Regions from separate parts of the Arthrobacter sp. NPDC056691 genome, predicted to be linked through region 1. Evidence: riboswitches for the same ligand, from Rfam matches in the RefSeq annotation. Region 1 holds a riboswitch; each other region holds the start of a gene.
What was found. A riboswitch is a leader RNA that binds a small molecule or an ion and turns the genes downstream of it on or off. The one in region 1 is predicted to bind cyclic di-AMP.
Positions count from the first base shown of each region.

Region 2: it holds a riboswitch for cyclic di-AMP, as region 1 does, so the genes downstream of both, ACFRAU_RS09670 (hypothetical protein) here and ACFRAU_RS13705 (C40 family peptidase) in region 1, are expected to answer to the same signal.
Region 3: it holds a riboswitch for cyclic di-AMP, as region 1 does, so the genes downstream of both, ACFRAU_RS11940 (hypothetical protein) here and ACFRAU_RS13705 (C40 family peptidase) in region 1, are expected to answer to the same signal.
Region 4: it holds a riboswitch for cyclic di-AMP, as region 1 does, so the genes downstream of both, ACFRAU_RS20295 (LysM peptidoglycan-binding domain-containing protein) here and ACFRAU_RS13705 (C40 family peptidase) in region 1, are expected to answer to the same signal.

Region 1 covers NZ_JBHTXX010000015.1:76,717-84,440, reverse strand. Annotated here, with positions in the region: gene ACFRAU_RS13710 (NlpC/P60 family protein) at 193-981, opposite strand; gene ACFRAU_RS13705 (C40 family peptidase) at 1,084-1,776, opposite strand; cyclic di-AMP (ydaO/yuaA leader) riboswitch at 1,847-2,040, opposite strand; gene ACFRAU_RS13700 (M23 family metallopeptidase) at 2,153-2,968, opposite strand; cyclic di-AMP (ydaO/yuaA leader) riboswitch at 2,980-3,221, opposite strand; gene ACFRAU_RS13695 (metal-dependent transcriptional regulator) at 3,373-4,068, opposite strand; gene serC (phosphoserine transaminase) at 4,412-5,542, shown strand; gene ACFRAU_RS13685 (DUF3027 domain-containing protein) at 5,682-6,284, opposite strand; gene ACFRAU_RS13680 (cold-shock protein) at 6,293-6,676, opposite strand; gene ACFRAU_RS13675 (hypothetical protein) at 6,859-7,092, shown strand; gene ACFRAU_RS13670 (helicase-associated domain-containing protein) at 7,103-7,724, shown strand, end outside.
Region 2 covers NZ_JBHTXX010000009.1:16,208-23,931, forward strand. Annotated here, with positions in the region: gene ACFRAU_RS09650 (winged helix-turn-helix domain-containing protein) at 1-693, opposite strand, end outside; gene ACFRAU_RS09655 (hypothetical protein) at 1,292-2,413, opposite strand; gene ACFRAU_RS09660 (response regulator transcription factor) at 2,611-3,351, shown strand; gene ACFRAU_RS09665 (ATP-binding protein) at 3,355-4,989, shown strand; cyclic di-AMP (ydaO/yuaA leader) riboswitch at 5,094-5,245, shown strand; gene ACFRAU_RS09670 (hypothetical protein) at 5,251-6,150, shown strand; gene ACFRAU_RS09675 (glycosyltransferase) at 6,402-7,724, shown strand, end outside.
Region 3 covers NZ_JBHTXX010000012.1:62,661-70,384, reverse strand. Annotated here, with positions in the region: gene ACFRAU_RS11960 (ABC transporter permease) at 1-23, shown strand, start outside; gene ACFRAU_RS11955 (LLM class flavin-dependent oxidoreductase) at 69-1,451, shown strand; gene ACFRAU_RS11950 (bile acid:sodium symporter family protein) at 1,448-2,467, opposite strand; gene ACFRAU_RS11945 (GGDEF domain-containing protein) at 2,624-3,763, shown strand; gene ACFRAU_RS11940 (hypothetical protein) at 3,973-4,701, opposite strand; cyclic di-AMP (ydaO/yuaA leader) riboswitch at 4,705-4,906, opposite strand; gene ACFRAU_RS11935 (SulP family inorganic anion transporter) at 5,051-6,553, opposite strand; gene ACFRAU_RS11930 (GTP pyrophosphokinase family protein) at 6,560-7,666, opposite strand.
Region 4 covers NZ_JBHTXX010000031.1:12,126-19,849, forward strand. Annotated here, with positions in the region: gene ACFRAU_RS20270 (3-oxoacid CoA-transferase subunit B) at 1-363, shown strand, start outside; gene ACFRAU_RS20275 (IclR family transcriptional regulator C-terminal domain-containing protein) at 486-1,322, shown strand; gene ACFRAU_RS20280 (Re/Si-specific NAD(P)(+) transhydrogenase subunit alpha) at 1,478-2,680, shown strand; gene ACFRAU_RS20285 (NAD(P) transhydrogenase subunit alpha) at 2,680-3,030, shown strand; gene ACFRAU_RS20290 (NAD(P)(+) transhydrogenase (Re/Si-specific) subunit beta) at 3,027-4,400, shown strand; cyclic di-AMP (ydaO/yuaA leader) riboswitch at 4,562-4,730, shown strand; gene ACFRAU_RS20295 (LysM peptidoglycan-binding domain-containing protein) at 4,737-5,741, shown strand; gene ACFRAU_RS20300 (ArgP/LysG family DNA-binding transcriptional regulator) at 5,877-6,782, opposite strand; gene ACFRAU_RS20305 (LysE/ArgO family amino acid transporter) at 6,852-7,457, shown strand; gene ACFRAU_RS20310 (PLP-dependent aminotransferase family protein) at 7,504-7,724, opposite strand, start outside.

The DNA of each region.
Region 1 (7,724 bases):
AGGCGCGAGGGCCGGCTGCCCTCTGCATGTCCGGGCTATGGATCGACACCATAAGAGTAAACACTCAGTAGGCAGATGAGCGAATCGAACACAAGCATCGTCATGGCGTGTCACCAAAAATTCATGCGGACGCAAGGCAAAAAAGGACCCCCGTCAGTTGGCGGGGGTCCTTCCGTAATGCTTTGGGGTGTCTTAGCCGCCGACGCGGATGAAGACGGGGCCGGAGCCGACGTTCACGCTGAACAGTGCGGTGGTTCCGCCGTTCCAACCGCCGTGGACGGCCTGCCCGTTGCCGACGTACACAGCGATGTGGGCCAGGCCCATGCCGCCGTTCTGGTAGTAGGCGAGGTCGCCCGGCTGGGCTTCAGCAGCACTGACGGTGCGGCCGAGGGACAGGTAGCCTGCCGGCCAGCCGTGGTAGTGGATGCCCACGGCGGCGAGTGCGTTGGTGGCCAGCGCGGTGCAGTCCTGGGAGACGCCCAGCTGTGCGTAGGCAGCCGCAGCAATCGCAGCACCCTGGCCGCTGGCAGCCGTGGTCTTCGGCGCTGCCGGGGCAGCGGTCTCGACGGCGGCGGTGGCCTGGACTGCCGGTGCTGCGTCAGCAGCCGGAGCGGCGTCAACCGCGGGGGTGGCTTCCTGGACCTTGACTACAGGCTTGGGAGCCTCGACAACGGGAGCCGGCGCGGTGGAAACAGCAGGCTTCTCGTAGGAGATGGCGATGCTGGAAGCAGCGGAGATGGTGGCCGGCGCAGCGGACTGGACCTCCAGCGTGGAAGCCGGAACGGATTCGCGCTGAACGTTGGCCTCAGCAGCGTTGGCGGCGATGCCGCTGGTCAGGACAAGACCCGAAGCAGCAGCGATAACTGCGGCCTGGCGGCCCATGCCACCGGCGTTGTCGCCGACGGCCTTGGCAATGACAGCCAGCGAGTTGGTCTTGGTGACCTCGGCGCGGTGCCGTGCAATGGTCGCACGTGTAGTCATTAAAGTTTCTCTCTTTCGTGTTCCACAGACCGCGGTAGCAGGCCGTGGGTTATCGACGCGCCGGCATCTTGGGGGTAAGCCGGCCCGCCTCGAATCGGATTTTTAGCGAAGGGTGTAAAAAGCGGACGTGCCCGTTGCGGACACCGCGTGCAGGAGAGTGCCCTGCGAGGGGTTCAGCGCGCTGATCATCATGCCGTTGCCGACGTAGATGCCCACGTGGGCGCCGCCGTTCTGCATGACCAGGTCGCCGGGAGCAGGCGTGGAGGTGGGCTTCATGGCGTTCCACGCGTTGACGCGGGGAATGCTGATGCCTGCCTGTGCGTAAACCCACTGAGTGAAGCCGGAGCAGTCCCAGCCGCTGGGCGTGGTGCCGCCCCAGACGTAGGGGCTGCCGATGCCGGTGTACGCGATTGCTGCCAGTCCGGAAGCTGCTGCGGAGGCCGCACCATCAGTGGACTTTGCGGTGACGGCCTTGGCCGCACCGGCGCTCTCGTCGCCGGCCTGGCCTGCATCGGCCGTCTGGCTCTCATCGTTCGACTGCGGAGCGATGGCTTCGGCGACCGGGGCTGCCACGGTGGTGACAGCAGGACGCTCGAAAGAGACAGTGGCGGTGGGCGCGGCGGTCACAGCAAGCTGTGCGGCCTGGGATCCGGTCTCCGAGGAGGCGGAAACACCAATGTTGGCGTCGGCTGCGTTGGCAGGCATGCCAACACTCAGGATGAGTCCTGAAGCAGCTGCGATAACAGCTGCCTGGCGACCTACTGTGCCGGCATTGGCGCTAACCGCCTTGGACACGGAGTCCAACGGGTTCATACGAACCGTTTGCGCGCGGTGGCGCGCGGCATTGTGGCGTGAAGACACGAAGGTAGCCTCTCCCAATGCCTGCGAGGTGAGCTGTCGGATTCGGATGGGAGTCACCCGGCCGCTCCGCTTCCTGGGAAGCTTTGCGACTTAACCCCAAGGCCTTCTTGCGAAGACCAAAATTGGTTCCCCCGCCCCTGCCAGACGATGTAATGCGAACGGACCTTGAGCGGTGGCAGAGTTAGGCAATCCACTCAAGAGCGTCAACTTCGGAAAAGTTGACGCGGTTTAGACGGTACAGCAGTTCGGAGCCAATGTCACATTCAGGTCACGGCGTGTCACAGGAATGAGAGTGCTCGCTCGACGTGGCTCAGAGCCAGCCGAGGGGATCAACGACGTCCCCGTTGACCATCACCTCGAAGTGGAGGTGGCAGCCCGTGGAGGCGCCCGTGGTCCCGCTGAGGGCGATAACTTCGCCCCGGGTGACCTTCTGGCCAACCTGGACGCTGGAGGACGACAGGTGGTTGTACGTGGTCTCCAGGCCGTTGCCGTGATCGATCACCACGCGGTTGCCTCCCCCATAGGGGTGCCATCCCGAAAAGGTGACCTTACCGCTGGCCGCGGCAAGCACCTGGGTGCCGCACTGGGCAGCGAAATCCTGGCCGCGGTGGAACTCGCCGGCGCCGCCGGTGATCGGACTGACCCGGTAACCGAACGGCGAGGACCTGACCAGCGTGGTCAGCGGGCCGCCCAGGGTACCCACCGAGGCCGAACGGCTGATGCTGCCGGCTGACTGGGCGCTGAGGAGCTGCTTCAGCTTTCCGTCCGGGTCGCCGGTGGTGGAGACGGACGTGCGGCTGAAGTCGATCTTTGCTGCCGCTTCAGCCGAGACCTTCGGCTGGGCCGAGGCAGCGGACGCAGACGCCCCTCCCGGCTCTCCGGCGGCCAGGACAGGGCTGGTGGCGGGGACAGTAACAGTCAGCAGCAGGCCGGTGGCAGCGAGGACTACGCCGGCTTTCTGCCCCACGCCACTGGCCGAGGCAAAATCCGTAACCTGCCGGAAGGGACCCCGGCGGCGGCGCGCTTCACGCTGGGCGTCCCGGGGACGGTCCGCGGCAATGGCCTCCGCGAGGCGCGGCTCCGGAGCGGGACCGGTCGCGCGGCGGCGGCCCCGGGCATTCTGCATGGACAAGTACTGTTTCCTCTCTGGATAGCCTGCGAAGTTAGCTGTCGGATTCGGGTCAGAGAGTTCGGACCCGGTCCGCCGTAACAAGCCGTTCCGGCACAGGGGTATCCCGAGAGGATTCCTTCTGCGGAAAAGACTTGCTGCTGCGGACTTCACCCCAAGGCTGTTGAAACAGCCGGTTGTGGTTCCCCCGCCCCTGCCAGTGGGTGACTCGTACTACTGATCTGCTGGCAAGGTTCGGCTCCAGATCAGGTAACGCTTTAGTATCGGCGTTGCCGTTTAACTATAGGCGATTAAAGAAGCGCAGTAATAATTCCGTTATATTCCCTGTGCAAAAGTGGTAGGTCATCCTGCCTGCAGATGTCAGACAGGAAGCCGCACCCGGCCCACGGGCCCGTTGGGAGCTAGTCCAGGCGCACGAACACGTGCGCGGCAACTTCCGGCGGGAGCTCAAGGGCACCCTCAAACCCGGGCACGCGGACCGAGATGTACTCCCCCACGCGTTCGAGCGAGACGACGGCGCCAGGCCGGATCCCCCCTTCATCCAGCTGGAGCAGCAGCTCCGGCTCCACCTGGATGGGTTCCGCCAGGCGGCTGACGGTGACCTTGGATTCCGGGCCGTAGCCAGTCATGGCATCCAGCAGGTTCACCACGCCGTCCGAGAACGGGCGGGCGGGCGGCCCGCCGAGCGCAGCCAGGCCGGGAATCGGGTTGCCGTACGGCGACTCGGTGGGGTGGTCGAGCATTTCGTAGATCCTGCGCTCCACGCGCTCACTCATGACGTGCTCCCACCGGCAGGCCTCGTCATGGACGTAGGCCCAATCAAGGCCGATGACGTCGGCGAGGAGGCGTTCGGCGAGCCGGTGCTTGCGCATCACTTCGGTGGCGCGCTTCCGGCCCACTTCGGTCAGTTCAAGGTGGCGGTCACCGGAGACGACGACGAGGCCGTCGCGCTCCATCCTGCCAATTGTCTGCGAGACGGTTGGGCCCGAGTGGCGGAGCCGTTCGGCGATGCGTGCCCGAAGCGCCACGATGTTCTCTTCCTCCAGCTCCAGAATGGTGCGAAGGTACATCTCCGTGGTGTCGATCAGATCCGTCATTCAGCTCAGCTCCTCGAGCACAGTATTGTGTCCGTCCCACCGTACCGCGGGCCCGCCGCACCGGGATCCGGCAAGCTGCAGCGGCGGTCGTATATGACGGCGGCGCAGCACCGGCGCTCTGCCCGTACGTTCAGTGCCAGCTTAGCCTATTTTGAATTACTCCGGATAATCCGCACGGCGGACGACGGCGCTGTCTCAATGACTGGACTATGACGGGGGCGTGTTCCCGCGGTATCCGCGGTTCGGGCAGAATAAGGAGGGCTTCGTGGCGGTCATGGTTGCCTGCCGGCCATCGCCCCGACCCAGCCGAACCGCACTTTCCATGCCGAAAATTGGAGCCATTGTGAGCGACACCAGCATCACTATTCCCGCAAACCTCCTGCCCAAGGACGGACGGTTCGGCGCCGGTCCCTCCAAGGTCAGGCCGGAGCAGATCGAGGCTCTCTCCGCAGCCGCGACGACGCTCCTGGGCACGTCCCACCGCCAGGCCCCGGTGAAGAACCTCGTGGGCTCCGTCCGCGAAGGCCTGAGCACCTTCTTCCGCGCCCCCGAAGGCTACGAGGTGGTCCTCGGCGTCGGCGGCTCCACCGCGTTCTGGGACGTTGCCAGCTTCGGACTGGTGGAAGAGAAGGCACAGCACCTGTCCTTCGGCGAATTCGGGTCCAAGTTTGCAGCGGCCACGAACAAGGCACCGTTCCTTGCGGAGTCCTCCATCATCAAGTCCGAGCCCGGCACCTGCCCCGCCCCCAGGGCCGAGGCCGGCGTTGACGTGTACGCCTGGCCGCAGAACGAGACCTCGACCGGCGTTGCCGCACCCGTCCAGCGGGTGAACGGCGCCGACGAGGGCGCGCTGGTGCTGGTGGACGCCACATCGGCTGCCGGCGGCCTTGACGTCGACGTGGCCCAGACCGACGTCTACTACTTCGCGCCGCAGAAGAACTTCGCCTCCGACGGCGGGCTGTGGCTGGGCCTCTTCTCCCCGGCCGCACTGGAGCGGGCCGAGCGCGTCAAGGCCAGCGGGCGCTGGATCCCGGACTTCCTGGACCTGAAGACCGCCATCGACAACTCCAAGCTGAACCAGACGTACAACACGCCTTCGCTGTCAACGCTCGTCACGCTGGACGCCCAGGTGCAGTGGCTTAACGCCAACGGCGGCCTGGACTTCGCGGCCGGACGCACGGCCGATTCGGCCGGCCGTATTTACAAGTGGGCGGAAGCCTCGGAATTCGCGACGCCCTTCGTAGCCAATGCCGCCGAGCGCTCCAACGTCATCGCCACCATCGACTTCGATGACTCGATCGATGCCGCCGCCATCGCCAAGGTGCTCCGCGCCAACGGCATCGTGGACACCGAGCCCTACCGGAAGCTGGGACGCAACCAGCTGCGCATCGCCACGTTCGTGGCCATCGAGCCGTCCGATGTCACCGCCCTGCTGGAGTGCATCGACTACGTCGTGGGCGAGCTCAAAAAGTAAGCCGCTATGGTGGAGTTTTTGTCCAGATAATCGGGGTTCGAAGGCCGTTTAGCCCCATTATCTGGACAAAAACTCCACCCCTTAAAGTACGACGGCGCCGTCCGGGCTTGCGTCCGGACGGCGCCGTTTGGCGTTGTGGTCAGCCCTGCTCGGGGCTGTCGTGATCTGTCCCGGCACCCGGTTCAGTTTTGGCACCGGGCTCTGTACCGGCGTCGGACTGTATTTCGGCGCCGGGCTCTGACCCGGCGTCCGCGGCAGTCCCGCCCGGGGCTCCGTCCGCAGCCTCGCTGGGTGCGCCCTCCCCGGGAGCTTCCTCCTGCGCTTCGTCCGCGTCCTGGTCCTGGGCGTCCTCTGGGCGTACCCGCTCCGCCCACGGCACCCACTCCGGAGCGAGGACCGAGTCCTCGGACGGAAGCAGGCCGAGCTCGTTGACCGTGATCACCTTGGAGCGCGAATTGCGGGTCAGGACGGCGTACCACTGCCAGCCGAGGTACCCGGGCAGCCGCGATTCGAAAAGGTGCGTCACCACACGGTCGCCCTCGGTGCGGGCAGCCAGGTGGTCCCCGATTTCGGATGCCTTCGCAATGCCCTCAATGGCGGTCCGGGCGGTGTCCACGGCAGCGGCCAGCACAGCGTCCGGCTTCCCCGTCCGCCACACCGGGACCCCGGCGCGCCTCTTGGCGGTCTTGGGTTCAGCCTTGGGTTCCACCTTGGATGCGGCCTGTTCAGGTTCCGGGTTCATCGGGCGGCCTAGGCGTCCAGCTCGTCGGCAACCTTACGCAGGGCAGCGGCAATGGCCTTGCCCTTGTTGCCGTCCGGGTACTTTCCGGACGACAGAGTGCCGGACAGGTTGTCCAGAACCGTCACCAGGTCCTGCACCAGCGGGGCAAGATCCTTGGCGCTGGGGCGCTTGGCCTTTGCGATGGAGGGTGTCTTGTCGAGGACGCGCAGGCCCAGGGCCTGGGCGCCCTTGCGTCCATCCGCGACGCCGAACTCAACCCGGGTGCCGGCCTTAAGCTCGGACACTCCGGAGGGCAGCGCTGACTTGGGCAGGAACACTTCCTGCCCGTCCTCGCCCGCGAGGAATCCGAAACCTTTGTCCTTGTCGTACCACTTGACCTTGCCGGTAGGCACCTAATCAACCTTCTTCGTTCTGACGTTTTGGGACACGGCCGGCCGTCACCGCATCCGCACCGATGTGCGGGTTCAGGGTATGACTGCCTGGTCCATGTTGGTCTGTTCCTTCAAGGTTATCCTGACTGGCAGGCTAATCCCGCTTTGAGGCGCGGCCGCGGCGCTGCTGTTAGGTTACTTCCATGACATCCGCGCGTATCCGGCGGCCACTGATGGCCGCGGCAGTGCTCCTTGCAGTTTTGTCCCTCGCCGCCGTCGGGGCGGTCATGGCACTGGCCAGTGCGGGCCAGGCCGCGCCGCAGTGGATCACCTCGACGGCGTTGTACGGCCTTCCGGCGGCGTTCCTGCTGATGCTCGTGCTGGTGGCCGACGGCGTTGCAGCCCGCCGCCGGGCAGGAACCTCGGGCGGGCGGTAACGTTGGACTGATGTCCCTCATTCGCGCGCTCAGCAAGGAACTGGAGGCACGCAGCGACGAGTCACTGCGTGCACTGTTCGCTGCGCGGCCGGACCTGATCTCCCCCGGCGTTCCCGACTTCCCCGCCTTAGCCGCCCGCGCCAGCGCACGGGTCAGCGTTCAGCGGGCCCTCGAACGCCTGAACCGTCCCCAGATGCAGGTCCTTGAGACCCTGCACCTGTGCACCAACACTGACACCGGGCACAGCGCATCGGCCGCGGCGCTGAAGAAGGCCATCGCGGGATCCACGGTGGCCGCCGTCGAGCAGCTCCTGCAGTCGCTGCACGACCTTGCCCTCGTGCAGCGGGCGGAGCCGCCGCACGGCGCGGGCCCCGGCGCCCAGAGGCAGCGCTTCTACCTCCCGGTGAGCAGCCTGAAGGACGTCGTCGGGATCTACCCGGCCGGGCTGGGCCGCAGCTACACCGAGCTGGTCAGGCTGCAGCCGGCCTTCGCCCAGCGCGTTGTCCAGCTTGTCGCGGAGCTGCACCGCAGCGGCGCCGCCGTGCAGGCGGCCACCACCCCGATGGAGGCAGCGCTGGCGCTGCAGCACTGGACCTCTTCCCCTGATGCATTGCAGTCCCTCCTCGCCAGCG
Region 2 (7,724 bases), on a different contig from region 1:
GAGCAGTTCGTCGCGGCCCACGGTGCGGGTGCCGTTCTCCACGAGGTAGTTGAGCAGTTCGAATTCCTTGAACGTCAGGTTCAGGGACTCGCCGTCGAGGTGCACCTCGCGGCGGGCGAGATCGATCAGGACACCGGAGGGACGGGGATCCTGGGCTGGCTGGACGCGGGCAGTCTCGGTGCGCTGCCGGGCGTTGACGGTGGGGTCACCGAAAGTGGAACGGACGACGTCGAGCGCCGAGCCAGGCGCGCTGGCCGGCGCCACAGCGACGGCGGCGTAGCTTTCGGCGCCGGTAACCAGGGACTGGGCGTAGGCCCGGATCTCCTGGGCAAGCTTGGCGATCGAGGTGCCGGCGGCGGCCGCGGTCTCCTCGTCAATGCCCATGTACAGGACGAACCCGCGGGCGACGTTGTCGTTGGGAACCGGGCGGACCGGCGCGGTGGCGGCCGGGGCCACAAGAGGCGTGGGCGCGGTCAGCGGTGCGGCTTCCTCCGCCTGCACGGCGCGCAACTGGCCGTAGGAGTTCGGGTTGTAGCCCTGGGGCGCGTAACCCGGGGCGGCGGGAATGCTGTTGGCCGGGCCTGCCGGGCCGAAAGCGGGGCGGGCGCCGAATCCCTGGCGCAGTCCCTGCGCCTGGCCAGCCTTGTTGGCGTTACGGACTGAGATGTGGACGTATCCGGATGCAACGGTCATGTTTGCTTACCTCAAATGTGAATGGCCGTCATCGCGGCTCGAATGCTTGGTTCCCCGCAATGATTCTGGGGAGGGGCGCCCTACGCTGGGCTGGGGGCGAATGCCTAAAAACTTCGTGGGGTGGTGAAAGTTAGGCGTGCATTCGACAACAGCGCATGTCGGCAGCAGCGGGTGTGCTGGGCCAATATTCTGCGGCTGCAGGTGCTGTTGAGTTCTTGTTCACATTTGAAAGTGTGCAACGTAACAATGAAAACTTGCAAGTAACAATGGACGGAACCGTCCGCATGCTGAGACAAACGGCCGGTTTGTGCGACAAATCACAGTTTTGAAAGCCGCCGATTTTTTGATCCTTTTTCCTGAACGGACGGTCGGAAAGCTGCTTCTACGGAATCTTCTTCGATTTTTCCGTAAATTCGCGCTGAATATTCAATGACATCTGAATTGCTGGAAACCCGCAGCGGCGATAAGCCGATTGTCCAGCTATGACGTAGCCCGGGCGAAGTTTTTTTGCCCACGCGCGGGTTTGGGGTCGTGGTCAAATCCGCCAGAACGACGGCAGCAGCGCCCGGTTCACCTGGGCGCTGCGCCTTCCCGTCAGTCAGCTCGACTGGCTTGATCCGCTGGTTCCGCCCGACTGCGTCGCGGTCCCGCTCACTTGAACGCTCTCCGCCGGAAACGCCGAGCCATCCTTGCCGGCAACAATCCGCACAGTGGCTCCGGAGACGATGTCGGCCACTGTGAGGCCGCCGGTTGCTGACTGCTGGCGCCTCTGCAACATATTGCTCACCACCGTGTCGTCACTGAGTGTGTAGGTCCGCGTGAACCCGTCGGCACTCTTTACTGTCACCGCACCAGAGGAAACGGTGGAAACGGTACCGAGCTGCGCTACCTTCGAGACGTACTCCCCGTTCTCCTCGACGACGTACTCCGAATGAACCGCCGCAGAGACGCCGCTGCCCATGCCGCCGAGGCCGTTGGGCGCGAAGTCGCCGCCCGGCGCCTGCATGCCGCCCGGGCCGCCCATCGACCCGCCATCCTGGGGCAGGCCGCCCTGGGCACCGCCCTGGCTCAACCCGCCCTGTGTTCCGCCCTGCGCCAAACCGCCCTGCGGGCCGGCGGCCGTTCCGCCGGCAGCGGCCGCGTTGCTGCCCAGGCCGTACACGGTGGCTCCTGCGCCGGCGGCCAGAACCGTCGCCGCACCGGCCACGACCAGCCCGCGCTTCATGGTCCACGGCTTGCCGCTGGCAGCCGGTCCGCCGGATTTTCCGGCCGACGGCGGCCCTCCCCAGCCCGCGCCCGCGGTGCCGTCGGCCGGAGGCTGGGCCCCACCGGCACCCCAGCCAGGGTACGGGGCCGGAGAGTTCGGTCCCTGGGCATCTGCGGCCTGGGAGGAAGGGGTTTGGGTGTTCGGATCGCCGCCCGGGGCGGGAGAGTTCGACACGACGGCGTGCGGTGCGGCATGGAAAGCGGCACCGCCGGAGGAGAACGTGCCGAGGGACGTCACCGGTTCAGTTGCGGGTTCCGCGGGTCGGGCGCCGGCTGAATGGGGGTCGTCCGGATTGTCGTCCGCTGCGTAAGCGGAAGGTGCCGGACCGGCGTTCGCGGGGGCCGGCGTCGGCGTTCCCCCGCCAAAGCCCCAGCCGGCGGAATGCCCGTCCGGCTGCGGCGCCGGGGGCAGGGGCGTGGTTTCCGGAACAGGTGAATGCTGCTGTCCGCTCATTGTTATCTCCTTAGGGGTGCGGAAGTGTCCGTTCCAGACTGGAAAGCCTTCCTGTGTTTGGCCTGTGCGGCGCAAGAGCCATGGCTGTGACCTGAAAAATGCGCACGCGCTGCCTTTCAGCTCGCTAGGCTGGGATTCACAGCCGGCGCACAGGGTTGCCAAAGCGGCGGCTAAACACCAGAACGGAGAGTTGTCACATGGCCACTTCGCACTCCATGACCAACAACCTTCCCCAACTGACCCACCCGGACGGCTCCCCCATCCGCGCCCTGGTGGTCGACGACGAGCCGAGCCTCGCAGAGCTCATGAGCATGGGCCTGCGCATGGCCGGCTGGTCCGTGGCCGTCGCTGCCGACGGTCCCGAGGCAGTGAAACTCGCCAAGGAGTTCCGCCCGGACGTGCTGGTGCTTGACGTGATGCTTCCCGGGTTCGACGGCGTCGAGCTCCTGGGCAGGATCCGTGCCTTCGCGCCGGAGGTCCCGGCACTCTTCCTCACGGCCAAGGACGCGGTCCAGGACCGCATCGTGGGCCTCGCCGCGGGCGGCGACGACTACGTCACCAAGCCGTTCAGCATCGAGGAGGTCCTGCTGCGCCTGCACCGGCTGGTCCAGCGCTCCGGTGTGGCCGCCATGGATTCCGCTGAGCTTGTGGTGGGCGACCTCGTCCTGAACCTCGACACCCGTGAAGTCACCCGCGCCGGCGACGAGCTGCAGTTGACGGCCACCCAGTTCGAGCTGCTGCGGTACCTGATGGAGAACCCCAAGCGTGTGGTCAGCAAGGCCCAGATCCTGGACCGGGTGTGGAACTACGACTTTGGCGGCCAGGCCAACATCGTCGAACTGTACATCTCCTACCTGCGCAAGAAGGTGGATGCCGTGCATCCGCCGATGATCCACACGGTCCGCGGCGCGGGCTACGTCATCAAACCGGCAGAGTAGGCCGTGGCAAACCTTTCCGGTGCAGTCCGTACCCAGCGCCGAAGCTGGCTGAAGCCGGGCACCTGGCATCTGCGCACCCGCCTGGTCCTCGTGGCCATGGCCCTGCTGGTGGCGATTTGCGGCGCCATCGGCCTGTTCAGCTACGCCTCGATGGACTCCTTCCTGACCCAGCAGCTGGACAAGCAGCTTACGGAGGCCGCCCGGCGGTCCAGCGACTTTGGCCGGCCACCGCTGGGCAACCCCGGCACCAAACCCGATCCGCTGGGCGCACGCGGCCAGCGGGTGGGGACGGTAACGGCCCGGATCGAGGGCGGCACCGTCATCAGCGCCGGTTTCATTGACAGCGACGCCACCCTCGCCTCGCTGTCCGCCGCGGACGACCAGGTCCTCCTGGAGCTCCGACGCGACGGCGTGCCAGTTGAACGGAAGCTGTCCTCGGGCACCTACCGGCTCGTGGCCGCCCAGGCGCCCTACGGCGACGTCATCGTCACCGGGCTTCCCCTCGCCGAAAAGCAGAACACCCTGACCTCGCTGGTCTGGACCATCACCATCGTCTCGCTGGGCGGCCTCGTGCTGATCGGCCTGGCCGGGACGGTGCTCATCCGGCGCACCATGAAACCGCTGGAACAGCTCTCCGAGGTGGCCACGCAGGTGTCGCGCCTGCCGCTGGACGCCGGTGAGGTGGCACTCGCCGTCCGCGTCCCGCCGTCGAACGCCCATCCCGGAACCGAAGTGGGCAGCGTGGGGCACGCCCTGAACCAGATGCTGGACAACGTCTCCAATGCGCTGGAGGCGCGGCAGGAAAGCGAAATGAAGGTCAGGCAGTTCGTGGCGGACGCCTCCCACGAACTCCGCACGCCGCTCACGGCCATCCGCGGCTACACCGAGCTGATGCGCATGACCGAAAAATTCACCCCGGACGGCCAGCGGTCCCTTGCACGCGTGCAGAGCCAGTCCGAACGCATGACCGCCCTGGTGGAGGACCTCCTGCTGCTCGCCCGGCTCGACGAGGGCCAGCCGCTCAAGCTCAGCGACGTGGACCTCACGCAGCTGGTGGTCGAGACCGTCAGTGACGAAAAAGTCATGGCGCCGGACCGGGCCTGGCATCTGGACCTCCCGGAGGAACCCGTGTCGGTCCGGGGCGACGACTCGCAGCTGCACCAGGTCCTCGTGAACCTGCTCTCCAACGCCCGCAAGCACACCCCTCCCGGCACCACGGTGACCACCGGCGTGATGCGGTCGGCTGACGGCAGCGCTGTGATTACTGTCACGGACGACGGCGCCGGCATCCCGCCGGAATTCGTGGACAAGGTCTTCGCGCGCTTCGCCCGCGCAGACGCCTCACGGGCGACGCCGGCGCAGCCGCCCCTGGCGCCTGCCTCCGCAAGGGCGAAGGGTCCTGCCACCGGTGGCGCCAGTGCGCAAACAGCCCTCCGTACCGCGGATTCGCGGGGAGAAACAGGGCCTTCGCAGGCAGAACCTGGCGTCGCCTCGGCAGAGGGAACCAGCGGCCTGGGACTGTCAATCGTGCAGTCCATCGTGGAAGCGCACGGCGGCACGGTGGAGGTCACGTCCCGGCCCGGCCGGACGGAATTTGCGGTCCGGCTGCCCATGCAAGGCGCCGCGCCGACGCCGTGACTCCCGTTACCTAAATGTGACTTAATCAGAAGCCTCCTGTACCGTCGATATGGTGCGGCCGCCACTAGCGCCGCATCTCCGGATTGACGCCCAGCTCTGCCGCTTCCCGGATTCCGCTACATCAGGCAGAGGCGGGGGAACCAGAGTCCCGGGCTTTCCGCATCAGCCCTTGGGGTGAAGCCGACACGTGAATTTCCGTGCGGCCGGATGACCTCATCCGAACCCGACAGCTAACTCCGCAGGTGTGAGAGGCAATCCACCATGTCTGAATTTAAGACTCAGGCGCGCCCTGAACGCGCCTCAGATCAGTCTGACCGCACGACGTCACGCCAGGGCATTTCCCGGCACCGCGCCGAACCGGCCCGGCCTACGACGGCCTGGGGCCGTCTCACTTCCGGCCTTCCGTCCTTTGGCCGCCGGGCGGCTGTCCTGACCACTGCCGCCGCGGTGCTCGTTGGCGTCGGCGCCGCAGGCCACGCGGCCGACCAGGCCACGCCTTCCGCCGCCGAGCCGGCAGCGGCCACCGCGGACGCCGGGCAGACGCTGAGCTTCGACAAGACGCTGATCTCCGCCCTTCCGGCCCCGTCCGCGGCGTCCATCGCTCCGCAGTCCTCGTCCCAGGCCGCTGCCAAGGAGTCTGCGGCCAAGGCTGCCGCTGCAAAGAAGGCTGCCGCCGCTAAGGCCGCCGCCGCCCAGGCCGCTGCCGCAAAGGCCGCCGCGGCTAAGGCCACCGCCTCTGCCAACGCCGCCGCGGTTGCCAAGGCCAACGCCGCCGCCGTCCAGGCTGCCGCAGCGAAAGCTGCCGCGGCCAAGGCGGCCGCAAAGGCCCGGGCCGCTGCGCCTGTGGCCCTGAACGATCCCTCCGGCGCACAGGCCTACGCAGCCGCCAAGCTCGGATCCTTTGGCTGGTCCGCAGACCAGATGCAGTGCCTGCAGCGGCTCTGGACCAAGGAATCGGAATGGCGCACCACGGCCACCAATGCCAGCAGCGGCGCCTACGGCATCGTCCAGTCGCTGCCCGCAGAGAAAATGGCGAGCGCCGGGGCGGACTACCGCACCAACTACCGCACCCAGATCAACTGGGGCCTGGACTACATCAAGGAGCGCTACGGCTCCCCGTGTGGCGCCCTGAACTGGCACCTCGCCCACAACTGGTACTGACCGGTTTGCCGCGGCCGAACCGGCTGACGGCGAGCATTTCTGCACCGCTTTAAGGTGACCCGAGGGCCCCGAATCCGCCAGGATCCGGGGCCCTCTTGCCGTCCGTGCCCACCCGCGGCCGGCAAAGAGGTGCAGAAATGCGGCCACCACCGGCCGCTCATTCCGGCCGCCAGCGAGCGCTGAAGAACTTCCACAGCCCCTGCACAGCTTCGCCCTAAAACCCTCATAACAGCGGCCGCCACTGTTGATGCATGACCATCACTGACCAGGCCTCCGGAACCCAGCCACACCCACCGCTGCACACCCGGCCGCACGCGCTCCATGGAGCCGGCGCGGCCGGAGATGCCCCGTCCCAGACCCTCATCAGGCATACGCGGCGGTCGCCGATCGATACCTCCACCGCGGTACCGGTCCTGGACGTGACCATCCCGGTCTACAACGAAGAACGCGACCTGGAGGAGTGCCTGCGCCGGCTCCACGCCCACCTGCGCGGCACGTTCCCGCACTCGTTCCGCATCACCGTTGCGGACAACGCGAGCACCGACGGCACGCTCCAAGCGGCCGAACGCGTGGCCCGGGAACTCCGCGAGGTCACCGTGGTGCACCTTGCGGAAAAGGGCCGCGGCAACGCCCTGCGGAAAGTCTGGCTGGCTTCGCCGTCGCCTGTCCTGGCCTACATGGACGTGGACCTCTCCACGGACCTGGCCGCACTGGGCCCGCTCCTTGCCCCGCTGATCTCCGGCCACTCGGACCTTGCCATCGGCACGCGGCTGACCCGCAACTCCCGCGTGGTCCGCGGGCCGAAGCGCGAATTCATCTCCCGCAGCTACAACTTCATGCTGCAGTCCCTGATGGGCGCCCATTTCAGCGATGCGCAGTGCGGCTTCAAGGCCATCCGCGCCGACATCGCCCAGCAGATCCTGCCGCACACCGTGGACACCGCCTGGTTCTTCGACACCGAACTCCTGGTCCTCGCCGAACGGTGCGGCCTCCGCGTCCACGAAGTGCCTGTGGACTGGACCGACGACCCCAATTCCAGCGTGGACATCGTCCAGACGGCACTCGCCGACGTCCGCGGCATGGCCCGGCTCAGCAAGGACATGGTCAGCGGCCGCATCCCCGTCGCCGAGCTTCGCGCGGCCCTTGCCCGCGGCCCCCTTCCGGCCGCATCTCGCAGCCAGGAGCAGAGCCCGGGCGGCAGCCTGTTCGGCCAGCTGGTGCGGTTCGGCACCATCGGCGTGGCATCCACCCTGGCGTACCTGGTCCTCTTTTACCTCTGCCGCAACCTGATGGACCCGCAGCTAGCCAACCTGCTGGCCCTGCTCACCACGGCCGTGGCCAACACCGCCGCGAACCGGCGCTTCACGTTCGGCATCGCCGGCAACAGCGATGTTGCCCGCCACCACTTCGAAGGGCTGCTGGTTTTCGGGATCGGGCTCGCCCTCACCTCCGGCGCGCTCGCCCTGGTCCACAGTGGCGCCCTGCCCGGAGGCACGACGCCGGACCGCTGGGTTGAGCTGGCGACCGTCACCGCCGCGAACCTCGCGGCCACCGCGTTGAAGTTCCTGCTGTTC
Region 3 (7,724 bases), on a different contig from region 1:
CTGTCGGGTCCCGGACCGCCTGACCCGCCCCCAGATCACAACGAACCAGACCCACAAGGAACCAGACGATGCCTCAACGCACCCCAGCCAAGACCAACGACGGCGGCGCCCGCCAACTTCACCTGAACGCCTTCCTGATGAGCACCGGACACCATGAGGCGTCCTGGCGGCTTCCCGAAACCGACAGTTTCGCCGGAACGCAGGTGGCACACTTCCAGCAGCTCGCCCGCACCGCGGAACGCGGCACATTTGACTCGATCTTCTTCGCCGACTCGCCCGTCCTGTTCGGCGACGTGCGCCAGCGTCCCCAAGGAACGCTCGAACCAACGGTCCTGCTTAGCGCCATCGCCGCCGTGACCAAGCGGATCGGGCTGATCGGCACCGCCTCCACCACCTACAACGACCCCTACAACCTGGCCCGCCGGTTCGCCTCGCTGGACCACATCAGCGGCGGCCGGGCCGGCTGGAACGTGGTGACGACAGCCGGCGAGGCTGCCGCGCGGAACTTCTCCCTGGAGGACCAGCCCGCGCACTGGCGCCGCTATGAACGCGCCGCCGAGTTCCTCGACGCCGCCAGGAAGCTCTGGGACAGCTGGGAAGACGATGCGGCGGTGGGGGACAAGGCCGGCGGGGTCTGGGCGGACAGCTCCCGGGTCCATGCCATCGACCACACCGGCCGCTACTTCCGGATCCAGGGTCCCCTGGATGTGCCGCGTTCGCCCCAGGGCCACCCCGTCATAGTGCAGGCAGGCTCCTCCGAAGACGGCAAGGACTTCGCCGCCCGCTACGCCGAGGCGGTGTTCACCGCGCAGCAGACCCTCGCCGAGGCCCAGCGCTTCTACGCCGACCTGAAACGGAAGACGGCCGCCGTGGGCCGCAACCCGGAACACATCAAGATCCTCCCCGGCATCGTCCCGGTGATCGGCTCCACCGAGCACGAGGCGCGGCGGCTGGAGAAGCAGCTCGATGAGCTCATTCACCCCGAGCACGCGCGGAAGCAGTTGGCCGGCGTCCTTCGCGTCTCACCGGAATCCCTGCCGCTGGACGCGCAGCTTCCCGAGGACCTTCCTTCGGAGGACGCGATCGAGGGCGCCAAGAGCCGGTACACGCTGATTGTGGAACTGGCCCGGCGCGAACGGCTCACGGTCCGCCAGCTCATCGGCAGGCTGGGCGGCGGCCGCGGGCACCGCACCTTCTCCGGAACGCCCGAACAGGTGGCAGACGCCATCCAGGAATGGTTTGAGAAGGGCGCGGCAGACGGCTTCAACATCATGCCGCCCGTGTTGCCGTCCGGCCTGGACACCTTCGTGGACCACGTCATTCCGATCCTGCGGTCCCGCGGGCTGTTCCGCCAGCAGTACACGGGGCACACCCTGCGTGAACACTACGGACTGCCGCGGCCCGCGAACGTCTTTGCCCCGGCAGGCTCCGAGGAAGCCGTACCCGCTTAGGCCTCCCGCTGCTCCGGCAGGGGCTTCCGGGCAAGCCAGGCAGCGACGATGGCACCGGAGATGTTGTGCCAGAGTGAGAACACCGCGGACGGCAGGGCCGCCAGCGGGGTGAAATGGGCGGTGGCCAGCGTTGCCGCCAGGCCGGAGTTCTGCATGCCGACCTCGAACGCGAGTGCCCGGCGCGCCTTGGCGTCCAGGCGGCCAAGCTTGCCGGCCAGGTAGCCGAGCCCCAGACCGAAGCCGTTGTGCAGCACCACGGCCAGGAACACGATGCCGCCGGCAGCCAGGATCTTGCTGGCGCTTCCCGCCACCACCACCGCCACGATGAGGGAAATAACGACGGCGGAGGCCCAGGGGAGTGCCGGCAGGGCCTTGGCGACGAGGTTCTTGAGGAACAGCCGGGCCAGCAGGCCGGCGATCACCGGCAGCAGCACGGTCTTGACGATGTCCAGCACCATGCCGCCGGCGTCGATGGTCAGGAAGGAACCAGCCAGGAACAGCACCAGGACGGGGGTGACCACCGGGGCGATCAGGGTGGACACGCTGGCGACCGCCACGGAGAGGGCCACATCGCCCTTGGCCAGGAACGCCATCACGTTGGAGGCGGTGCCGGACGGCGCGCAGCCCACGAGGATCAGTCCCACGGCGAGGGCGGGTTCCAGGTGGAGAAGGGTGGCGATCGCCCAGCCTGCGCCGGGCATGATCACGTAGTGGGCCACGATGCCCAGCACCACGGCCCAGGGCCTGCGGGCAACGGCAGTGAAGTCCGGCGGCGTCAGCGTCAGGCCCATGCAGAACATGATGATTCCCAGCAGGTACGGGACCCCCGGGCCGAGCGGTTTGAAGGCGCCGGGAAGCAGGAACCCGGCAACGCCGGCCGCGAGCACCAGGAGGGGGAAGACGGTCACCGCGACGCGCGCAATCCTGGCTTCCGCGGCGAGGGCCGGATTCAGTGGTGCGGCGCCGGCCTCCGTGGCCGAGGGAGCGGATACGGGGTCTTTTGTTGCCTCAAGCATTCAATAATGCTGGCACCGGAGCGCCGCAGCGGCCAATTCATGACTGATGTCAGACAAATGTGTCGTGCCCAGGAAATTTTCCCTGCGGGACAGCGGGACCTTGATCGTTCCCGGTGCGATACTGGATTGCACTGGATCGGCATTCAAGGGGACGGAATGATCCTAGACACGGCAACACTGCGGGTTGCCTTCGCCGCGATGGCCCTGGTTCTGGCACTGCTGTTCTACTTTTCGACGTTCCGCAGCACCCGCTCGCCCTACAGCGCCTGGTGGTGCGCCGCGCTGCTCCTGTTCCTCTCCGGCTCGGCCTCGTTCCTGCTCAACGGCACGCCGCAACAGGTCTGGGCCAACCCGCTGGGCAACTTCCTGCTGGTGTCCGGCGCGGCAAGTGTCTGGGCCGGGGCGCGCTCCCTCCGGAACCTGAAGTACAACCTGTGGCTGTCCGTGGCGCTGCCCGTCATTGCCGGCGCCGCCGCCGGCGTCGACAGCCCGGGATCCAATACGTGGGCCGGCGGTGCCGTTTTCCTGGCCTCCATGGCCGTCCTTGTCGGACTGGCTTCGCACGAACTGTGGCGGCTTGAACCCGGGTACTCCCGGGTGAGAATCCCCATGGCTATCGCGGCCGGAGGGGTGGCCTTCTTCTACTCCTGCCGCCTGGTGGTGTTCCTCATCCAGGGGCCAAACGGTCCCGTTTTCACTACCTACTTCGGGTCGGCGGTGACCACCATGGTCACCATGGTGCTGCTGGTGGTGGTTTCCTTCAGCATGGCGGGCCTGAGCACCGAGCAGCAGACGCGGGCGCTGCGGACGGTCGCCACCCAGGACGGGCTCACGGGCCTCCTTAACCGGGGAGCTTTCCTGGAGGCGGCGGCCGAAGAGCTGGAACGCAGCAAGGCCGCCAACAGCGGCGGCTCGCTGATCCTCGCCGACCTGGATCACTTCAAGTCGGTCAATGACACCTTCGGCCACGCGGCGGGCGACCTTGCACTGCAGGCATTCGCCGAGGCGTGCGGCGCATCGGTCCGGTCCACGGACGTCGCCGGGCGCTACGGCGGCGAGGAGTTCATCCTCCTGCTTCCCGGCGCGGGCCCCAAGAGCGCGGAAATCATTGCGAGTGAAATCAGCAGGAGGCTGGCAGGGCTGCACATCCCGGAGCTGCTGCGGATGCCGACCGTCAGCTACGGCATTTCCACCTACAACGCGAAAACGGCCGATCTCGACGAGGTGATCGCGGCCGCGGACGTTGCCCTCTACGAAGCCAAATCGCAGGGGCGGAACCGCACGGTCAGGGGCTAAGAGCTCATCCGGTTCCCCAGGCACCGGATCCGGAATGCATGGGGGACAATCCGGACCCGGCGATCCTGACTCGCAGCCGGAGACTGCGGTCTTTCATCAGGCACAGCCAGTGTTTCCCACCATCCTTGTAGAAAGGTGGGAGCACCTTGGGGGATGGCCGTGTTCCGCCGCCCCCAAGGCAGCGGAACACGGCGGTTTCTTCAGTTCTGCTAGGCCGCGCGAACAAACGTGACGGGGCCCGTGGCGGTGAGCCAGGACAGCGGGTGGGCCATGGTGGCGTTGATGCCGTTCATGCCGCCGCTGATGACTTTGCCGGCGCCCGCGTAAATTGCCACGTGGCCGGACTGGACCACCATGTCGCCGGGCTGCGGGGTGGAGACCACCACGCCATGGTTCAGGAACTGCATGGGCGCGAGGTCACCCACAGGGATGCCGGCCGCGCCGAGGGCCTTCTCCACCATGGCGGTGCAGTCCTGCGTGATGCCGATCTGGGCGTAGGCCGACGCCAGCATGGTTGCGTTGACGCCCGCGGCAGCCTTGACGGGTGCCTTCGGGGCCGGAGCGGCAGCCTTGACGGTGACCTTCGGTGCGGCCGCGGCCGGCGCAGCTGCAGCCTTGGGGGCCGCGGTAGCAACGGGCGCGGCAGCGACGGTGGCGGCTGCAGGTGCCGCGGCCTTCCTTACTGCCGGCTTTTCGACGACGGGTGTTGCCGCCACGGGGGCCGGGGCCGACTTGACCGCGGGGCGTTCAAACTCGATCCTGACGCTGGAGGCAGCGTTCAGCGGAGCCTGGACCTGGCTGGCGGCCGCGGCGGTCGGTGCCTGCGCCGGCTGGGCCGGAACGTTCGCGGCGTTGGCTGCGACGCTGCCGGTGAAGGCCAGCCCGGAGGCGGCAAGGATGGCCGCAGCACGGCGGCCAGAAATAATGCGGAACGACATGAAGAAGCCTCTCCCGATGCCTGCGAGGTGAGCTGTCGGATTCGGATGGGAGGCACCCGGCCGCGGTCCTGAGCGTGGTCAGGAACTGCGCGGCTTCACCCCAAGACCCGCTATAAGCGGGCCGAAAAGTGGTTTCCCCGTCTCTGCCGGACATGGGTCTTCGGTTGGTTCCTCGGGCTGCGGCAGAGTTAGGCAATCAGCGCGGGAGTGCCCTATCGGTGAAAAAGGCACGTTTTCCACCGTACGGGAGGCATCGCTCAATGTCACATTAAGGTAACGGCGCCGTGTCGTTCACTTCCGGCTTGCCCGCGTCATGTAGAGGGGCGGGGCCTGATTGGTGTGGTGAGCCTCACTCTGCGGCGTTGAGCTTGCCGGCCAGCCGTTCCCGCATCTGAATGCTGGCCGAGTTGAGGCCGATCAGTTCCACCTCCCGGCCGTGCCTGCGGTATTTCTCCGTGACGGAGTCCAGCACGGCGATGGTGGAGGCATCCCACAGGTGCGAGGCGTGCAGGTCGATCACCACGCTGTCGATGTCCGGCTCGGCGTCGCGGGCGTAGTTGAACTGCGTGTAGAGGTCGTTGGAGGAGGCGAAGAACAGTTCGCCGTCCACAGTGTAGGTGGCCACCGTCCGGCCGTTGAGCTCCACTTCCGTACGGTCGACGGTGGCGAAATGGGCCACGCGGCGGGCGAACATCGCCATCGCCGCCAAAACCCCGACGCCGACGCCGATCGCCAGATTGTGCGTGACCACCACCGTGCCCACGGTGATCAGCATGACGGCGGTTTCCGATTTGGGCATCCGCTTCAGCGTTGCGGGTGCAACAGAGTGCCAGTCGAAAGTGATGGCCGAGACGAAGATCATCACCGCCACCAGCGCCGCCATGGGGATGAGACCCACGATGTCGCCCAGGGTGACCACCAGCACCAGCAGGAAGGCGCCCGCGAGGAACGTGGACACCCGGCTCCGGGCGCCGGAGCCCTTGACGTTGATCATGGTCTGCCCGATTACCGCGCAGCCGCCCATGCCGCCCAGGAACCCGGTGACGATGTTGGCCACGCCCTGGCCCCAGGATTCGCGGGTCTTGTTGGAGCGGGTGTCGGTGATGTCGTCCACAAGCTTGGCCGTCATCAGGGATTCCAGCAGCCCCACCAGCGCCATGGACAGCGAGAACGGTGCGATGGTCTGGAAGGTTTCCCACGTCAGCGGCACCTGAGGGATGAACAGCGTGGGCAGGCTTTCCGGCAGCTGGCCCTTGTCCTGGACGGCGGGCACGTCGATCCCGGCCACCACGGTGAGGACCGTCAGGAGGACGATGGCCACCAAAGGTGACGGCACCGCCGTCGTGATCCTGCGGAAGCCGACGACAATCAGCAGGCCCGCGGCGACCAGCGGATACACGGGCCAGGGAACCCCGATCAGTTCCGGCAGCTGGGCCATGAGCACGAGGATGGCAAGCGCGTTCACGAAGCCCACCATCACCGAGCGCGGGATGAACCGCATGAGCCGGGTGACGCCCAGGACGGCGAGCAGGATCTGAAAGACCCCGGCGAGGATCACCGCGGCAATCAGGTGGTCCAGCCCGTGGCTGCGCATCAGGGGCGCGATCACCAGGGCGACAGCGCCTGTTGCGGCCGAGATCATGGCAGGCCGGCCGCCAACGAAGGAGATGGTGACCGCCATGGTGAAGGAGGCGAACAGCCCGATCCGGGGATCCACGCCGGCGATCAAGGAGAACGCGATGGCTTCCGGAATGAGGGCGAGGGCCACCACCAGTCCGGCGAGGGCCTCGGTCTTGAGGCGCCGCGGGGAACGGAGAGTGGCCCGGACGGACTGGAGCTGTTCGGGCTTCATGGAACTCTATTTCTTGGTCTGGCGGTAGCGCTCGATCTGCTTCAGCCGCCGCAGGAGGCTGTCGCGCCGCGGGTGGGGAACGGCGTCGGGCGCCTCGGCGGTGAGGTCGATATGTTTGGTGCCGTACTGCCACAGCAGGAGGTCATCCAGGAGGCGGTCGGGACCGGGGGAGTAGCGGTGGTCCAGGGCCCTGCGGACCTCGGTGATCCGGTTGGCGCTGAGCAGTCCGGCGAGCTGCACGGTCTGCTTGAGTCCGTGGGCCGCCAGGAGTTCGGCCGCCCATCCCCAGTCATCATCCACTTTACGGTCTACGTGGGGAAGCAGGGTGCGCCAGACATCGCGGATGCGGTTGGGGGTGAGCTGTGCCGCGCCCTCGCCGTCCACGTCCCAGTAGCTGCGGACCTCCTCATAGCGTTCATGCAGGTCGGCGAAGGCGCTCTCCACGGTTTCCAGCATGGCGGCGGTGGCGGTGAACTGGCGGTCGAAGTGCGGCGTCCAGGCGCGCGGGTCCTCCGCCTTGAACCGGATGTCGTGCTCGATCTCGCTCCAGGCGTGCGCGAAGACGGTGCGGATCTGACATTCGAAGAAGTAGCTGCCGTTGGGCGGGACCTCGGGGTTGAACACCTGCTGGTAGTTCTTCACGACGTCGTTCTGGATGGTGCGCAGGATCAGGTGCCGGCTGGAGTAGCCGTACGTTCCGGACTCGATGGAGCCGATGTCCTTTTCGCGGTCCCCGCGGCAGTCGAAGAGGTGCCGCTGGCGCTTGATCAGGTTGGCCACCAGTGCGTTCTCCGCCGGCAGCTTGGTGATGACGCGCACGCCCACCATGTCGTTGAGGGTCCGGAACGGGTCCGGGAACTTAAGGAGCCGTGGGCCGCCCTCTTCCAGTGGTTCCTCGGTCCGGGAGATCTTCTCCCGGAAGGAATCCGCCGACTTGGTCCGGCCGGTGACGAACAGCGGGGTGACCTCGGTGTCCTTGAGCATGGTCCGCAGTATCTGCAGGACTTCCCGGGTGACAAGCTTCAGGGCAGGCCGGACACGCTCATAGAGTTCCACGCTTTCCTGCACGGAGTCGCGCTGAGTGACGTCCAGGCGATCCCAGTTGCTTGCCATGGTTCCAAACTATCAAGGCGGCGCCACAGCGCGCCGGTGACACCCCTGCCACTGCAGC
Region 4 (7,724 bases), on a different contig from region 1:
CACCTGGACATCTGCGTGCTCGGGGCGTTCCAGGTCTCCGCCACCGGTGACCTCGCCAACTGGCACACCGGCGCCCCCGACGCGATCCCCGCCGTGGGCGGCGCGATGGACCTCGCCACCGGCGCCAAGGACGTGTTCGTGATGATGACACTCCTGACCCGCGAAGGCGCCTCCAAGATCGTGGAATCCTGCACCTACCCGCTGACCGGCGTGGGCTGCGTGACCCGCGTCTACACCGACAAAGCCGTGTTCCTCACCGGCCCCGACGGCGTCCGCGTCCGCGAAACCTTCGGCTGCACCCTCGAGGAACTCCAGGCCCTGGTGCCCGTCCCCCTCACTGCAGCCCCCGCCGTCGAGCATTAGCCTCCATCACCGCGCGAACTGGCAGCAGATGCCCTCAAATCCCCGATCTGAGGGCATTAGCTGCCAGTTCGCGCTTCGGGGCGGGGCTTAAGTGTTCGTTCGCGCTAATAGGATTGGTAACCATGACCGACGCAGCAGCAGGGACCACGCCCCGGGCCGGCCGCCCGCCCAAGGATGGGGCGCCGGCGGCCAGCGACCAGTACGTGCAGTCGCTCGCGCGCGGGCTGGCGGTCATCCGCGCGTTCGACACCGAACACGCCGACATGACGCTCACCGAGGTTGCTGCCCGCACCGATCTCACCCGCGCCACGGCCCGGCGTTTCCTGCACACGCTGGTGGAACTCGGCTACGTCCGGACCGACGGCAAGACCTTCGCGCTCACGGCCCAGGTGCTTCAGCTCGGCTATGCCTACCTTTCCGGGCTCTCCCTGCCGCAACTGGCCCAGCCGCACCTGGAGGAGCTGTCGCTGAAGCTCGGTGAGTCCACCTCCGCCGCGGTGCTGGACGGGACAGACATTGCCTACATCGCCAGGGTCACCACGCGCCGGATCATGACCATCGGCATCACCGTAGGCACCAGGTTCCCCGCCTATGCGACATCGATGGGCAGGGTGCTGCTCGCCGGGCTCCCCCCGGAGCAGCTGAAGGAATACCTGGCCGCGGCGGAGATCAAACCGCTCACCCCGCGCGCGGTCGGCACCGTGAAGGACCTCTTGGCCGTCCTCGACAAGGTCCGGGCCCAGGGCTGGTGCCTGCTGGACCAGGAGCTGGAGCTGGGGCTGATGTCCGTGGCCGCACCTGTTTATCACGGCCCGAAGGTCGTGGCGGCCGTTAACGTGTCTCTGCAGGCACAGTCTGTGGCCGCCAAGCCGGATCGCGATGCCTATCTGGAATCCGTGCGCAAGGAAATCGTGACCACGGCTGAGCGAATTTCGGCGGACTTCTCCAGCGGACGCTAGGCCCTGTCGACGGGTCACCCTCCCGCCACACGGACTTGGGCCATAGACTCTAGCCAACTACGTGCAGCAGCGCCGCTCCGTCCACCCGACCGCGAAGGTCCGGACCCTCCAGGAGGAGCAGAGGCGCCGCTGCACCCGTTGGAAGGAAGTGGCGGGTGAAGCTGGGCATAGCGCGGGAGCGCAGGGAAGGCGAACGGCGGGTCGCTGCGACGCCGGAAACCGTGAAGCAGCTGGCAGGACTGGGCCTGGAGGTGCTGGTCGAATCCCGGGCGGGTGTCTCCGCCGGGCATGCCGACGACGAATACCGCCAAGCCGGAGCCCACATCGTCGCCGACCTCGATCCCGCCGGGCTGGATATCCTCGCCCACGTCCGTCCGCTGGAACTTCCGACGGCGGGGGCCCTGAAGCGCGGGGCCGTCACGGTCGGTCTGGCGTCGCCGTCGTCCGAACTCGCCACCGTGAGGACGCTCGCCGAACGCGGGGTCACCTCCTTCGCGCTGGAACTCGTGCCCCGCATCTCCCGTGCGCAGTCCATGGACGCACTCTCCTCGCAGGCCCTCGTGGCCGGCTACCGCTGCGTCCTCGAAGCCGCCATCCGCCTGCCGCGGTTCTTTCCGCTCTACATGACCGCCGCCGGAACCGTCCCGCCCGCGCGGGTGCTGGTACTCGGCGTCGGCGTGGCCGGGCTGCAGGCAATCGGAACGGCGAAGCGTCTCGGCGCCCGCGTCTCCGCCAACGACATCCGGCCCTCCTCTGCGGAAGAGGTCACGTCCATGGGCGGCACGTTCATCAGGCTGGACCTGGAGACGGCGGAGGCAGCCGGCGGGTACGCCCGCGAGCTCAGCGCCGACCGCGGCGCCCTGCAGCGGCAGCTGCTGGCACCGCACGTCGCCGATGCCGACGTGCTGATCACGACGGCGGCCGTCCCCGGCAGGCACGCCCCGCTCCTGGTGACCCGCGAGATGGTGCAGGGGATGCGTCCCGGGTCGGTCGTCGTCGACCTCGCCGCCGAGTCAGGCGGCAACGTCGAGGGGTCTGTTCCCGGCCGGGACATCCACGTCCCCACCGCCGACGGAAGGGGAACTGTCGCCGTCGTCGGCCTGAAGGACGCGCCGTCCGCCATGCCCACGGACGCCTCCCGGCTTTACGCGAAGAACGTGGCCAACCTGCTGGCCCTGATGACCAAGGACGGGGCGGTAGTCCCGGATTTCGACGACGACGTGATCGCAGGTGCCTGCCTGACGCACGACGGCGTGGTGCGGCACCCGCCGACGGCCGAGGCTCTCGCGGCGCTCGAACTCGCCGACGAGTTGGCGAATGACCCGGTGACTGCGTCGGAAAACGAAGGGGTGGCCTGATGGACGGCATCAGCCTGCTGACCATCACCGTGCTTGCGGTGTTTGTCGGCTTCGAAGTGGTGTCGAAGGTTTCCAGCACGCTGCATACGCCCCTGATGTCCGGCGCGAACGCGATCCACGGGATCATCCTGGTGGGCGCCATCATCGTTGCCGGCCAGGCCACGCACCCCTGGGTCCTCGCGGTGGCGCTGCTGGCCGTGGTTCTTGCCACGGCGAACCTGGTGGGCGGCTTTGTGGTGACCGACCGCATGCTCGAGATGTTCCGCGGCCGCAAACCCGACAAACCGGCCAAACCCACCCAGGGTGAACCTCAGGGTGACGCCAGGGAAAACACGGAGGCCACGCGGTGATCCTCCTGGACCCCAATGTCACCGCCCTGCTGTACCTCGCGGCCGCCGTCTTCTTCATCCTGGCGCTGAAGGGCCTGAACTCCCCGCGCACCGCCCGCCGGGGCAACCTCATCGGCGCCTTTGGTGCGCTGATCGCCGTCGTCACGGTCTTTTTTTCGACCCGGCTGGACAATGTCCCCCTGATCCTCGGCGCCATTGTTGTCGGCTCCGGTGTGGCCGCCCCCGTGGCCAGGCGCGTCAAGATGACCCAGATGCCGCAGCTCGTTGCGCTGTTCAACGGCGTGGGCGGCGGCGCCGCCGCGCTCGTGGCGCTGCTGGAACTGCCGCATGCGGAGGACGCCTGGGTGCGTGTCGCCGTCGCCTTCACCCTGCTGGTGGGGGCGGTGTCCTTCGCCGGCTCGGCCGTGACGTTCGCGAAGCTGCAGGAGCTCATGACCACCCGTCCCGTGGTGTTCCCCGGCCTGCCGGTGCTCATGGGGGCGGTCCTGCTTGCCGCGGTCGGGGCCGCGTCCGCCGTCGTGACGGGCGGTTCGCTGGTCCTGGCGCTGCTGCTCCTGTTGCTGGGCCTGGCGGCGGGCGTGCTGCTGGTGCTGCCGGTGGGCGGCGCGGATGTGCCGATCGTCATCTCCCTGCTCAACGCGTTCACCGGCCTGGCGGTTGCGGCGTCCGGCCTGGTGCTGGGGAACGTGCTGCTGGTGGTGGCCGGCACGCTCGTGGGCGCCTCAGGCACCATCCTCACCCGCGCGATGGCCGCGGCCATGGGCCGCAGCGTGGCCGGCATCCTGTTCGGCGCGTTCCGGGGAGGTTCGACGGCGGGATCCACGGCCGTGAGCGACCGTCCGGTCCGCTCGTCCAGCCCGGAGGACGTGGCGGTGCTGCTAGGCTACGCGCAGCGCGTGATCATCGTTCCCGGCTACGGGCTCGCCGTGGCGCAGGGGCAGCACACCGCGGCAGAGCTGGCGCAGGCCCTGGAATCCCGGGGCACCCGCGTGGACTTCGCCATTCATCCGGTGGCCGGGCGCATGCCGGGGCACATGAACGTGCTGCTCGCCGAGGCCAACGTGCCCTACGAATCGCTCAAGGAAATGGGCGAGATCAACTCCGAGTTCCGCACCGCCGACGTCGCGCTGGTGGTCGGCGCGAACGACGTCGTGAACCCCGCCGCGAAGACCACGGCCGGCTCGCCGATCTACGGGATGCCAATCCTCGAGGTGGCGGACGCGCGTCAGGTGGTGTTCCTCAAGCGCTCCATGCGGCCGGGGTTCGCCGGGATCGAGAACGACCTCATGTTCGAGCCGCAGACCACGCTGCTGTTCGGCGACGCGAAGGAGTCCCTGACGAAGGTGCTGGGCGCGGTGAAGGCCCTGTAGGGTGTTGGGGTCTGCACCCTCCTGCACTGGTTCCTCAACTGCTTATTCAACCGCCGCCGTTACCGAAATGTGACTTTTGGTGCGGGGGTGCGGTAGCCTCGGCCGGTGCCCTGGTTCCGCTCAGGGCATCCCGGGCAGAATGCCGAGCCCTGCCGCTGACCGGGATCCGTTCGCTATCACCAACAGGCAGGGACGGGGGAACCACCTTAGTACCGGCCTTGCGCGCCAAGGCCTAGGGGTTAAGTCCAGGCGCTGCGCCCAGCAGCGGGCAGGACCGGGTGACTCCCACCCGAACCCGACAGCTAACCCCGCAGGCATGGGAGAGGCACATCAACCATGTCACGTAAGTTCACGCCCGCGCGCCATCGCGCCACCCCGACGACGTCCATCGCCCTGCAGGGCCTGTCGTATTCCTTCAAGTCCAATGCCGCCTCGGTTGCCAAGCCGGCGGCCGCCGCCGCCGTCGCTTCCGGACTCCTCTTCGGCGCGGGGGCACCTGCCCACGCAGGTGCCTACGCGCCCGAGATTCCGGCCAGCGGCGCTGCACAGTCCGCCCCGGCCCCGGCCGCTGCTGCTGTGAAGTCCGTCGCGGGCCAGGCGCTCGCCGCACCCACCCAGGCGCAGGCTCCGGCAGTCCCGGCCCCTGCGCCGGCAGTCCCGGCTCCGGCAGACGGAGGATCGGCTGTTGCAGGCGCGTCGCACACCGTTGCGCCCGGCGACACCCTCGGCGCCATCGCGGCACGCCACGGCGTCAGCCTCGATGCACTGCTCGCGGAGAACGGCCTGTCCCTGGCCTCCGTCATTTACCCCGGTGACCAGATCCTCATCCCGGGGCCCGGCGCGGCCGCGGCTCCCGCAGGGCCGGTAACTCCCGCAGTGCCTGAGGTCCCCGCGGTCCCTGCTGTTCCCGCGGCCCCTGCAGTTCCGGCCGTTCCTGCAGCCCCGGCCGTCCCGGAGCCCGCCGGCATGGGAATCTACAACGCCTCCGCGTCGATAACCCCGGCAACAGCAACCGCTCCGGCAGCCAGCGGCGCGGGCGCAGCCATTGTGGCCTCCGCCAGGGCGCAGCTTGGTGCCACCCAGGACTGCACCGTCCTGGTGGAGCAGGCCCTGCGCTCCGTCGGCAAGTCCGTCGGTGACCTCGCGCCCGCGCAGTTCTACCAGTACGGAACTCCGGTCTCCTCCCCGCAGCCCGGTGACCTGATGATCAGCGGCGGACACGTCGGCGTCTACATCGGCGGCGGCCAGGCCATCAGCAGCGGCATGAACGGCGTCAACGAAACCATCGTGCACCCGGCCTCCTGGCTCACCGGCTCCACTTACGTGCGGGTGAACGCCTAACAGCGGATGCCCGCCTGACCGGCGGCAACCGGACACAGCAGCGGCGGGTGCATCGGCACCCGCCGCTGCTGCGCTTGATGCCCCAACTGGAATACGGGTGGGCCGGGAGCAGCGTGCCGCATAATTTCGCTCCACCTACTTCCGGTGCGGCGGCAGGATCCGGGCGGCGCGGACGACGGCGTCTGTCACCTCCGTGAGGCCCGGCGAGTCCAGCGTCCAAACCTGCCAGTAGAGCCGCAGGTCCTCGCTCCATGCCGGGTCGAGCTCCACGAGAAAGTTCGCCGGGTCCTGCTGGTCCGGCACCATGCCCCAGCCAAGGCCGGCGTGGATCGATTCGACGTACTGGACTGAGTCGGGGATGAAGTGCTGCGGGGGAGTGGCGTCCGGTGCGACCCGTGCGAGGACAGCGAGCTGGTGGGTGTCCTTCCGGTCGTACTGCATGACGGGGGCCGCGGCGAGGGCCTCCGGAGTGGGCCCGCCAGGGAACCATCTGGCCACGAACTTGTGCGACGCCTTGGCCCGGTACACCATCGTGCCGAGCGGCCGGATGGTGCATCCCTGTACCGGCCGGGGATCCGCGGTGACCGCACCGACGGCATCGCCGGACCGCAGCAGGTCGGCCGTGGCGTGCTCATCGTCGCGCAACAGCTCAAGGGCCACGCGGCCGCCGAGCGCAATCTCCCGGTAGGCCGGCGGCAGCCACGTCGCGATCGAGTCCGCATTGGCCACAATGGGAACCCGCAGCCGCCCGGCGCCGGGCCGTCCGCCGTCGTCCTCCCCGGTGGTCTCCGGCCTGCGCAGGGCAAGGACCGCCTCGTCGGCGAGGAGCAGGAGCTGGCGTGCCGAACGGAGGAGCTGCTCGCCAGCCGGCGTTGGCCGGACCGGCTTGAGGCGCCGCACCAGCACGCTCCCCACGGAGCGTTCGAGCGCCTTGATGCGCTGGCTTACGGCCGAGGGGGTGAGGCGGAGTTCGCTGGCCGCGGCGTCGAAGGTCTCGTGGTCGACGACGGCGGCAAGCGCCCTGAGCTGATCGAGTTCCATGAAGATATTCTAATGAAACTGTAAAAAAAGTGAATTGCATTTCAGATTTGACGGTCGTACCTTCGAAGAATGCTTCCCTTTCTGACCGGGCTCGGAGCCGGCCTCAGCCTCATCGTCGCCATTGGAGCCCAGAACGCGTTTGTCCTGCGGCAGGGACTCAAACGTGAGGCTGTCCTTCCGGTGGTCCTGGTCTGCCTCGCCAGTGACGCGCTGCTGATTCTGGCCGGCGTCGCGGGGATCGGCGCACTCATCCAGGGTGCGCCGGTGCTCCTCGCCGTGGTGCGCTGGTTCGGTGTCGCGTTCCTTCTCGCGTACGGGGTTTTCGCCGCGCGGCGGGCCTTGCGGCCCGGGGCGCTCAAGGCAGCGGATTCCCCGGTCAGGGGAACCGCCTGGTCGGCCGTGCTCACCGCCGCAGCCATCACGTGGCTCAACCCCCACGTGTACCTCGACACGCTGGTGCTGCTGGGCTCGCTGGCCAACTCTCACGGTGATTCAGGCAAGTGGCTGTTCGGAGCGGGGGCCGCCGCCGGCAGCGCCCTCTGGTTCCCCCTTATCGGCTACGGTGCGCGCGGGCTCAGCGGCTTCTTTGCGCGGCCGGCGTCATGGCGCATCCTCGACGGCGGTGTGGCCCTGCTCATGCTCACGCTGGCCGCCGTCCTCGCGACCGGACACTGACGCGGCACACTGACGGCGGTGTCGCTGCCAGTTCGAGGCCGCGGTGCTACGCCGGGCCACCGGCCGTCCGGTCGAGGATGCCGGCGATGATGTCCAGCGCGCGGGCAAGCTCCAGATCAGTCGGCGCGCCGTACCCGATGACCAGGCCATTTTCCGGTGCCCGTTCTGCGAAGTAGCTTGCCAGCGTCACTACCCTGACTCCCAGTGCGAGTGCTTCCTGGGCCACGCGCCCGGCGGGAACGCCCGGCTGAAGCCGGATGACAGCGT